DNA from 2 places in the Azospirillum largimobile genome. Region 1 is predicted to be linked to the other one. Evidence: riboswitches for the same ligand, from Rfam matches in the RefSeq annotation. Region 1 holds a riboswitch; the other holds the start of a gene.
What was found. Region 1 has a riboswitch for cobalamin ahead of ACWPKK_RS26895 (CbtB domain-containing protein). Riboswitches for the same ligand answer to the same signal wherever they lie in the genome.
Positions count from the first base shown of each region.

Region 2: another riboswitch for cobalamin. It lies ahead of ACWPKK_RS21080 (ABC transporter ATP-binding protein); the one in region 1 lies ahead of ACWPKK_RS26895 (CbtB domain-containing protein).

Region 1 covers NZ_CDRMUA020000005.1:463,448-468,045, forward strand. The annotation lists gene ACWPKK_RS26885 (ABC transporter ATP-binding protein) at 48-770, opposite strand; gene ACWPKK_RS26890 (ABC transporter ATP-binding protein) at 763-1,530, opposite strand; cobalamin riboswitch at 1,901-2,123, shown strand; gene ACWPKK_RS26895 (CbtB domain-containing protein) at 2,170-2,358, shown strand; gene ACWPKK_RS26900 (CbtA family protein) at 2,368-3,123, shown strand; gene cobW (cobalamin biosynthesis protein CobW) at 3,137-4,198, shown strand; gene cobN (cobaltochelatase subunit CobN) at 4,367-4,598, shown strand, end outside.
Region 2 covers NZ_CDRMUA020000003.1:770,595-775,192, forward strand. The annotation lists gene ACWPKK_RS21070 (formimidoylglutamate deiminase) at 1-522, shown strand, start outside; gene argE (acetylornithine deacetylase) at 553-1,701, shown strand; cobalamin riboswitch at 2,037-2,255, shown strand; gene ACWPKK_RS21080 (ABC transporter ATP-binding protein) at 2,379-3,218, shown strand; gene ACWPKK_RS21085 (ABC transporter substrate-binding protein) at 3,215-4,201, shown strand; gene ACWPKK_RS21090 (FecCD family ABC transporter permease) at 4,198-4,598, shown strand, end outside.

The DNA of each region.
Region 1 (4,598 bases):
CGGGCGGATCGGCGTCGATGCCGGGAATGATCGGAAGGCTGGACGGGCTACACGCCGAGATAGGTGTGGAGCTTGTCCATGTTGGCGTCGAGCTGGTCGTTGGGGATCATGTCCACCACATGGCCCTCCTCCATCACGTAATGGCGGTCGGCGATGGTGGCGGCGAAGCGGAAATTCTGCTCCACCAGCACGATGGTGAAGCCGCGCGCCTTCAGCGCCCGCACCGCCACGCCGATCTGCTCGATGATGACCGGGGCAAGCCCCTCGGTCGGCTCGTCCAGCAGGATCATGGTGGCGCCGGTGCGCAGGATGCGGGCGATCGCCAGCATCTGCTGCTCGCCGCCCGACAGCCGCGTGCCCTGGGTCGAGCCGCGGCCCTTCAGGTTGGGGAACAGGTCGTAGATCTGCGGGATCGTCATCCCGCCCTCCTTCACCACCGGCGGCAGCGTCAGGTTCTCGTCGACGCTGAGGCTGGAGAAGATGCCGCGCTCCTCCGGCACATAGCCGATGCCCAGGCGCGGGATCTTGTGCTGCGCCATGCCGATCAGCTCCTGCCCCTGGAAGCGGATGGAGCCGGTGCGCTTGCCCATGATCCCCATGATGGCGCGCATGGTGGAGGTCTTGCCGGCGCCGTTGCGGCCCAGCAGCGTCACCACCTCGCCCTGCCGCACCTCCAGGCTGACGCCGTGCAGCACATGGCTTTCGCCGTAATAGCCGTGCAGGTCGGCGATCTCCAGCATCGCAGTCTTGGTGCTCATCCCGTCAGGCATGTCCGGTCCCCATATACGCTTCCATCACCTGCGGGTTCTTGGAGACGACCTCGTAGGGTCCCTCCGCCAGGATCTCGCCCCGGCGCAGCACGGTGATGGTGTCCGACAGGTGGGCGACGACCGACAGGTTGTGCTCCACCATCAGCACGGTGCGGTCGGCGGCGACGCGCTTGATCAGCGCGGCGGTGCCCTCGATGTCCTCATGGCCCATGCCGGCCAGCGGCTCGTCGAGCAGCATCACCTCGGGGTCGAGCGCCAGGGTGGTGGCGATCTCCAGCGCGCGCTTGCGGCCATAGGGCAGCTCGGCGGCGGTGTGGCCGGCCCAGGGGGTGAGGTTCACCGCCTCGATCAGTTCCAGCGCCCGGTCGTGCAGGTCGTAGAGCGTCGATTCGGACTTCCAGAAATGGAAGCTGGTGCCGAGCGGCCGCTGCAGCGCCACGCGGACATTCTCCAGCACGCTCAAATGCGGGAAGACGGCCGAAATCTGGAAGGACCGGACCAGCCCCATCAGCGCGATGTCCGCCGGCTTGGTGCGGGTGATGTCGCGGCCCTTGTAGAGGATCTGGCCGCGCGTGGGCGTCAGGAACTTGGTCAGCAGGTTGAACACCGTGCTCTTGCCGGCGCCGTTCGGGCCGATCAGCGCATGGATGGTGCCCCGCTTCACCTGCAGGTTCACCTCCTTCACCGCTACGAAGCCCTTGAACTCCTTCGTCAGGCCCCGCGCTTCCAGGATGATGTCGTCGTTCGGTGCGGCGTTCATCGGTCGCGAATTCTCCTCCCGTTCGTTCTTATGTCCGGGCCTGGGCCCGGGGGCTTATGTCCGGGCTTGTGCCCGGGGCTTATATCCGGGCTCCCAGCCCGGGGGCCGCCATACGGCGGGACGTTTCACCGATTGTTGTACGCACGAAGCGTGCCACGGCAGGGTTCGCTTCGCCCGGGCCTGTGGACCCATTGTTTCTCCGCGGGTTTGCCTCCGCCTCCCCTCTCTCCGCTCCGGACCTTGTCGCCGGAAAGTGTCGGAATCGCGGACACTCTGTCCGCCAAACATGACACCATCCAAAATGTTTGCGCGCAAGATCGTCCGTACGGCCGACGCCATATTGCGGACTTGCCAAATCGGCACCGCACTGCGATGGTGGCCGTCCGACGGTGCCCTGCCCGTCCTGACGGACGGCGGGGATAATAGGGAATGCGGTGCGGATCCTCGTTGCACGGGGACCAATGCCGCGGCTGCCCCCGCAACTGTGTGCGGCGAGCGTCCTGTCCATCATGCCACTGGCCTTCGTGCCGGGAAGGCGGACGGCGATGCGACGACCCGCGAGCCAGGAAACCTGCCGGCGGAGACATCGACCTTATCCCTTCCCCGCCGGGTGTGGCGGGACAGCAAGGATTTCGTTCCATGACCACGCGTTCGCTCCACACTGCCGCCGGTTCCGCGACCCGCAGCGCCGCCCAGACCGCGGTCGCCGCCTTCGCCGCGATCCTGCTGGGCAGCTTCCTGCTGTACGGCGTCGGCTTCGCCCAGCCGCAGCAGATCCACGACGCGGCCCACGATGCCCGTCACTCCTTCGCGTTCCCCTGCCACTAAGCCAGGGTCATGGATCTGATCCGGCGGCTGTTCACAGCCGCCCTGGTCGCGGGCGTGCTCTCCGGCACGGCCGCTTCCGTCGTTCAGCAGGCGACGACCGTCCCGCTGATCCTCGAAGCCGAGAAATACGAGGTGGTGACTCCGCCGCCCGCGCCAGCCGGTGCACCTGCGGCGTCCCACCAGCACGGCCCCGTGCGCGAGGTCGGCGAAGGCGTGCCCACCACTCTGGATGAGGCGATGCAGCGCATCGGCCTGACCATCGCCTCCAACCTGCTGACCGGCGTCGCCTATGCGCTGCTGCTATCGGCCGCGATGCTGCTGGCCGGTCGGCCGGTCGATGCGCGGCGCGGGCTGGTGTGGGGGGCCGGCGGTTTCGTCGCCGTTTCGCTGGCGCCCTCCTTCGGCCTACCGCCGGAACTGCCGGGAATGGCCGGGGCCGATCTGGAGCTGCGCCAGTTCTGGTGGCTGGCCGCCGCGGCCGGGGCCGGCGTCGGCATGGCCGCGCTCGCCTTTGCCCGCAACCGCCTCGTCATCGCCGCCGCCGTCCTGGCCGCCGCACTTCCCCATCTGGTCGGCGCCCCCCATCCGGAAAGTGCCGAGGGCGCCGTCCCGCCGGAACTGGCTGCCCATTTCGTCACCGCCTCTCTGGGCAGCGCCGCCCTGTTCTGGGCGATCCTGGGCGCGGCCTGCGGCTGGCTGATGAGCGGTCTGGTTGGCGAGGCCGAGCATCGCCCGGCCTTGCGGCCCCAGCCCGGCGCGCGTTAAGGAGTTACGTCCCATGTCCGCCCTTCCCAAGACGGTCGCCGGCAAGGTTCCGGCGACCGTCATCACCGGCTTCCTCGGCGCCGGCAAGACCACGCTGATCCGCGGCCTGCTGGAAAAGGCCGATGGCCGCCGGCTGGCGTTGATCATCAACGAGTTCGGCGATGTCGGCATCGACGGAGACATCCTGCGCGCCTGCGGCAACCCGACCTGCACCGAAGACGACGTGATCGAGCTGGCGAACGGCTGCCTGTGCTGCACCGTCGCCGACGATTTCGTCCCGGCCATCGAAAAGCTGCTGGCCCGGCCGGAGCCGCCCGAGCATATCGTGATCGAGACCAGCGGCCTGGCCCTGCCCAAGCCGCTCGTCCAGGCCTTCCACTGGCCGGCGATCAAGACCCGCGTCACCGTGGACGGCGTCATCGCCGTGGTGGATGCCGCCGCCGCCGCCGAGGGCCGCTTCGCCCCCGATCCCGCGGCGCTGGAGGCCCAGCGCGATGCCGCCGGCACCGTCGATCATGAAACGCCGATAGAAGAGGTGTTCGAGGACCAGCTGCTCTGCGCCGACCTGATCGTCGTCAACAAGACCGATCTGGTCGCCGCCGACGACCTCGCCCGCGTCGAGGATCTGATCCGTGGCGCGCTGAGCCATACGGTCGGCCGCGATGCCAAGCTGGTGCGCGCGTCGCAGGGCGCCGTCGATCCGCTGGTCCTGCTGGGCGTCGGTGCGGCGGTGGAGGACGACCTCGCCAACCGTCCCAGCCATCATGACGACGAAGAGGGACACGACCACGACGACTTCACCAGCTTCGTGGTGGAGTTGCCGCCGCAGCCCGACCCCGCCCGTCTGGCGATGACGCTGGAGCAGGTCGCCGGCCTGCATGGCGTTCTGCGCCTGAAGGGCTTCATCGACGTGCCCGGCAAGCCGATGCGGCTGCTGGTCCAGGGCGTCGGCACCCGCATCCAGACCCACTACGACCGCCTGTGGAAGCCCGGCGAGGAACGCCGCAGCCGGCTTGTGGTGATCGGCGAGACCGGGCTGGACCGCGATGCGGTGACGCGGGCGGTTGTTGGGTAAGAGTTGGGACTTGGTGCGGAGTTAGACCCCCACCTAACCTCCCCCGCTGGGCGGGGGAGGGACTGCCGCCACTCTTCCGCACAAGCGCTTAGTCCCCTCCCCCGCCCAGCGGGGGAGGTTAGGGTGGGGGCAAGTGTCCCCACTCCTTGAACGTATCCGCGGACACCCATGCACCTGCTCGCCGCCCGCCAGGACGAACTGGACGCCGGCCCCCAGGCGGAAGACCTGGGGCAGACGCCGGCCGACCTCGTCATGCTGTCCTTCTCCGACAGCGACCTGACCGCGCTCGCCGCCGCATGGCGGGCCGGGCGCGACCGGCTGCCCAGCCTCCGCCTCGCCAACCTCAACCGGCTCGGCCATCCGTTGTCGGTCGATCTCTACGCCGATACCATCGTCGCCA
Region 2 (4,598 bases), on a different contig from region 1:
TCGGGCGCCGTCGCCGGCCTCTGCCCGACGACGGAGGCCGATCTGGGCGACGGGCTGTTCCCGGCCCGCGAGTTCCTGACCCAAGGCGGACGGTTCGGCATCGGGTCCGACAGCCAGGTCATCATCGACGCCGCGGAGGAATTGCGGCTGCTGGAGTTCGGGCAACGGCTGGCCGCGAGGCGGCGCAACCTGCTGGCACCGGCGGCCGGCGCCTCGACCGGAGCGGCACTTTACCGGGCGGCCGTCGCCGGGGGCGCGCAGGCGCTCGGCCTGCCGGGGCCGGCGGGCGGTCTCGCCACGGGCCAGCGCGCCGATCTTATCGTGCTGAACCCCGACGATCCGCGGCTGTACGGCCGAACCGACGACATGCTGCTGGACTCCTACGTCTTCGCGGGCGCCCGCGACGCGGTGCGCGACGTGGTGGCGGGGGGACGGCTGGTGGTGCGGGACGGCCGGCATGTCGATGCAGAGGCGATCCGCAACGGCTGGCGTCGCGCCGTCGACCGGTTGAACGCCGCCTGAAAAGCGCATCTAAGAAGCGAGGAAATCCCCATGACGGCGACCATCGACATTCTGGAACGGCTGGTTGCCTTCCGCACCGTCAGCCGCGACAGCAACCTGGACCTGATCCGTTGGGTACAGGAGCGGCTGGAGGCCGCCGGCGCAACCACATGGCTGGTGCCGAGCGAGGATGGGCGAAAGGCCAACCTGTTCGCGACGCTCGGTCCCGCCGATCGCTCCGGCGTCATGCTGTCTGGGCACAGCGATGTGGTGCCGGTCGAAGGACAGGCCTGGACCGGCGACCCCTTCCGGCTGATCCGCCGGGACGGCAAGCTGTTCGGCCGGGGCACCGCCGACATGAAGGGCTTCATCGCCGCAAGCCTCGCCTTGTTCGACCGCGCCGCCGGACGGCCCCTGTCCCAGCCCCTGCATCTGGCCCTGTCCTATGACGAGGAGGTCGGCTGTCTCGGCGTCCGCCGCCTGATCGAGATGATGGCGGCCCTGCCTGTCCGTCCGCGCTTCTGCATCGTCGGCGAACCGACCGGCATGCAGGTGGTCACCGCCCACAAGGGCAAGACGGCTCTCAGCGCCGACTGCCACGGCGTCGAATGCCATTCGAGCCTTGCGCCGCAGGGTCTGAACGCGATCCACATGGCGAGCGACCTGTTGACGGGATTGCGCCGCATCCAGGACCGGCTGCGCGTCGAAGGCACGCATGACGACGCCTACGACGTGCCCTGGACCACGATCCATGCCGGGGTCATCCAGGGCGGCGAAGCGCTGAACATCGTGCCGAACCGCTGCCGTCTCGACTTCGAAATCCGCCATCTGCCGCAGGATCCGGTGGAACCGCTCGTGGACGCCATCCGGGAGGAGGCCGACGGCATCGTCCGGCGCCTGCGGTCCGATTTCCCAACCGCCGGACTGTCGATCGGCGAGTTGTCCAGCTATCCGGCGCTCGACACCGACGGCAACGCGGAGGTGGTGGCGTTCGTCAAGACGCTGACCGGCGGCAACAGCACCGGCAAGATCTCTTTCGGAACGGAAGGCGGATTGTTCCAGCGCCGGCTGTCCATGCCCACCGTGGTGTGCGGCCCCGGCAGCATCGGCGAAGCCCACAAGCCCGACGAGTTCATCACCGAGGAACAACTGGCCGCCTGCGACCGCATGCTGGAGGCCCTGCTCGTCAATCTGGCGTGACGGCGGAGGCAAACAGAGTTTTTGCTTACCACGGCAGGGTCCCGCCCCTGCCGATCTTCTCCTTGCGGGATTCGCACCAGCCGGATATGTAATGTTATAATGTTACGTCTTGGCACGTAACGCGACCCAGCAACGACCGGACCGGCATGACGATGACCCATTTTGCGGATCGATTTGTGGACGCCCTCCCCGCCGCCTCCGACGCGCGAGGCCACGCCCTATGACCGGCCCGACGTAAACAGGGCCGACATCGGCACCCAAGTCAGGGTCATGTCGCAAAGAAATTTCCCGCGGCCATTTCGTTTCGAACCTTGACCTCTGCAGCCGGGTCGCTCATGAATGGCCCTGGTACTGGTTCTTCCGGCGGCCGCCGCCGGAAGCTAAGAGGGAATCCGGTGAGCCGCGCCGCGCGGCGAGACCGGAGCTGTCCCCGCAACTGTGAGCGGTGAGCCGTTCCGTCATTTCCTGCCACTGGCGCCTGTCGGCGCTGGGAAGGCCGAACGGACCGGTGATGACCCGCAAGCCAGGAGACCTGCCAGCGCCAAAACGAAACGTCCTCGGGCGGGGTGTCCCGGTGGAACGCTTGCCACCGCACGTCCGGATTCCGCGCCGGATTGCCCGCGTGTTCCGCAATGCGTCCGCCTCGACCCTCCCGCCCACAACGGCAGGATGCACGGATGACGCCAGCGCCTTCCCCCACACAGGCACCCCACCCCCGCCGGATCCACGCCGTCTCGGTGGACGGGCTGAGCTGCGAACTGGCCGGCCGCAAGGTCCTGTCGGACATCGGATTTTCCGTTCCGCACGGGGCTGTCCTCGGCATTCTCGGACCGAACGGCTCCGGCAAGACCACGCTGCTGCGCTGCCTTGCCGGCCTGCAGGCGCCTTCGACCGGGCGGATCCGCATCGACGGCGCCGATCCGCGCGCCCTGCGCCCGGCAGAGCTTGCCCGCCGGCTGGCGCTCCAGGCACAGGACTCCGCCGCCGCACTCGGCTTTACCGTGCGCGACGTGGTCGGCATGGGCCGGCTGGTTCACCGCCGCTCGGTCTTCTCGGCAAGCGGGGCGGAGGATCGCGCCATCGTCGAGGATGCGCTGGCCCGGCTGGAGTTGGAGGCGCTGGCCGAGCGGCCGGTCGAACAGCTGTCGGGCGGCGAACGGCAGCGGGTGATGATCGCCCGCGCCCTGGCGCAACGCCCGCGCATCCTGCTGCTGGACGAGCCGACCAACCATCTGGACATCCAGCACCGCTTCGCCGTCCTCGATCTGGTGCGTTCGCTGGGCATCACCGCGGTGATGACGCTGCACGACATCGAACTGGCGGCGCGCTGGTGCGACCGCCTGCTGTTGCTGAAGGACGGCCGCCTGCAGGCAGACGCTGCGCCGGAAGAGGCGCTGACGGCGGAACGCCTCACCGCCGTCTACCGGGTTGCCGCCGCAGTGGATCGCCGCCCATGCGACGGCCGGCTGCGCATCGACCTGTCACCGCTGGCGCCGAACCGACTGGACCTTGCATGATCCCGGTCCTGTTCCGCCCCGTTGTGCGCAGCGCCCTGCTCGCCGCCGCGCTTGCGCTGCCTTTCGCTCCCACGCAGGCGCAGAGCCATCCGGTCGAGGTCGCCAACTGCTTCGAAACCGCCCGGTTCGACGCACCTCCCAAGCGGCCGATGGTCCATGACGTCAACATGACGCAGACCATGCTGGATCTCGGGCTGGCCGACCGGCTGGTCGCGGTTTCCGGCATCGCCGGGGCGGAACGCCACCTGATCGCACCGCCGGGTGTGGTCGCCGCCCTGCCCCAGCTGCCGGACCGCGCCCCGACGCTGGAGGCGGTGCTGGCCGCCGATCCGGACTTCCTGTTCGCCGGCTGGAGCTATGGCTTCAACGAGGCGCGCGGCCTCACCCCGGCCCGCCTCGCAGAGATGGGCGTCGCCACCTACACGCTGCGGGAAAGCTGCATCCGCATCGGCCCGCGCGAGCCGATCGGCATGGAGACGCTCTACGCCGACCTGCTGGCGCTGGGCCGGATTTTCGGCATCGCCGACCGGGCGGAGGCCATGGTCGCCGACTTCCGCCGCCGCGTCGCCGCGGTCACCCGGCTGACCGGCACTGCGGCCCAACGCCCGCGCGTCATGTATTGCGACGATTGCCACACCGACGCCGCCCCGCTGTCGGTCGGCCGCGAGGGCATGACCAGCCTGCTGATGGATCTGGCCGGCGGCCGCAACATCTTCGACGACATCGCCGACAGCTATGTCCGGGTCAGCTGGGAGGAGATGGCGCGGCGCGACCCGCAATGGATCATCGTCAGCGACCACCGCATCCCGGCCGAAGCCGCCATCCGCTACCTGCTGTCCGCCCCGCAGCTGGCCGATGTGGAGGCTGTGCGCAAGCGGCAGTTCATCGTCCTGACCTATGCCGAACAGACCCCGTCGACCCGCAATGTCGATGCTTTGGAGCGAATGGCCCGGACGCTGCACCCGGAGCTGTTCACGCCATGAACCGCCCCCGCACGCTGCGCCTGTGCCTCGTGCTGTCCGCCGCCCTGTTCCTGTCGCTGTTCGCCGCGGTCGGATTCGGCGCCGCCCGCATCCCAGTCGCCACGGTCTGGTCGGTCGTCTCGCACGAGCTTTGGCCGGCGGCCTTCCCGGCGCAGGGCTTCGGCCGGGCGGAGCGCAACATCGTCTGGGAATTGCGGCTGCCGCGCGTTCTGCTGGGCGCGCTGGCCGGCGCCGGGCTGGCCGCGGTGGGGGCGGTGCTGCAGGTGGTGACGCGCAACCCGCTGGCCGACCCCTATCTGTTCGGCGTGTCGGCCGGCGCGTCGGTCGGGGCGGTGAGCGTCATCCTGTTCGCCGGCGTGGTGGCCGGAACGTTGAGCCTGCCGGCCGCGGCCTTCCT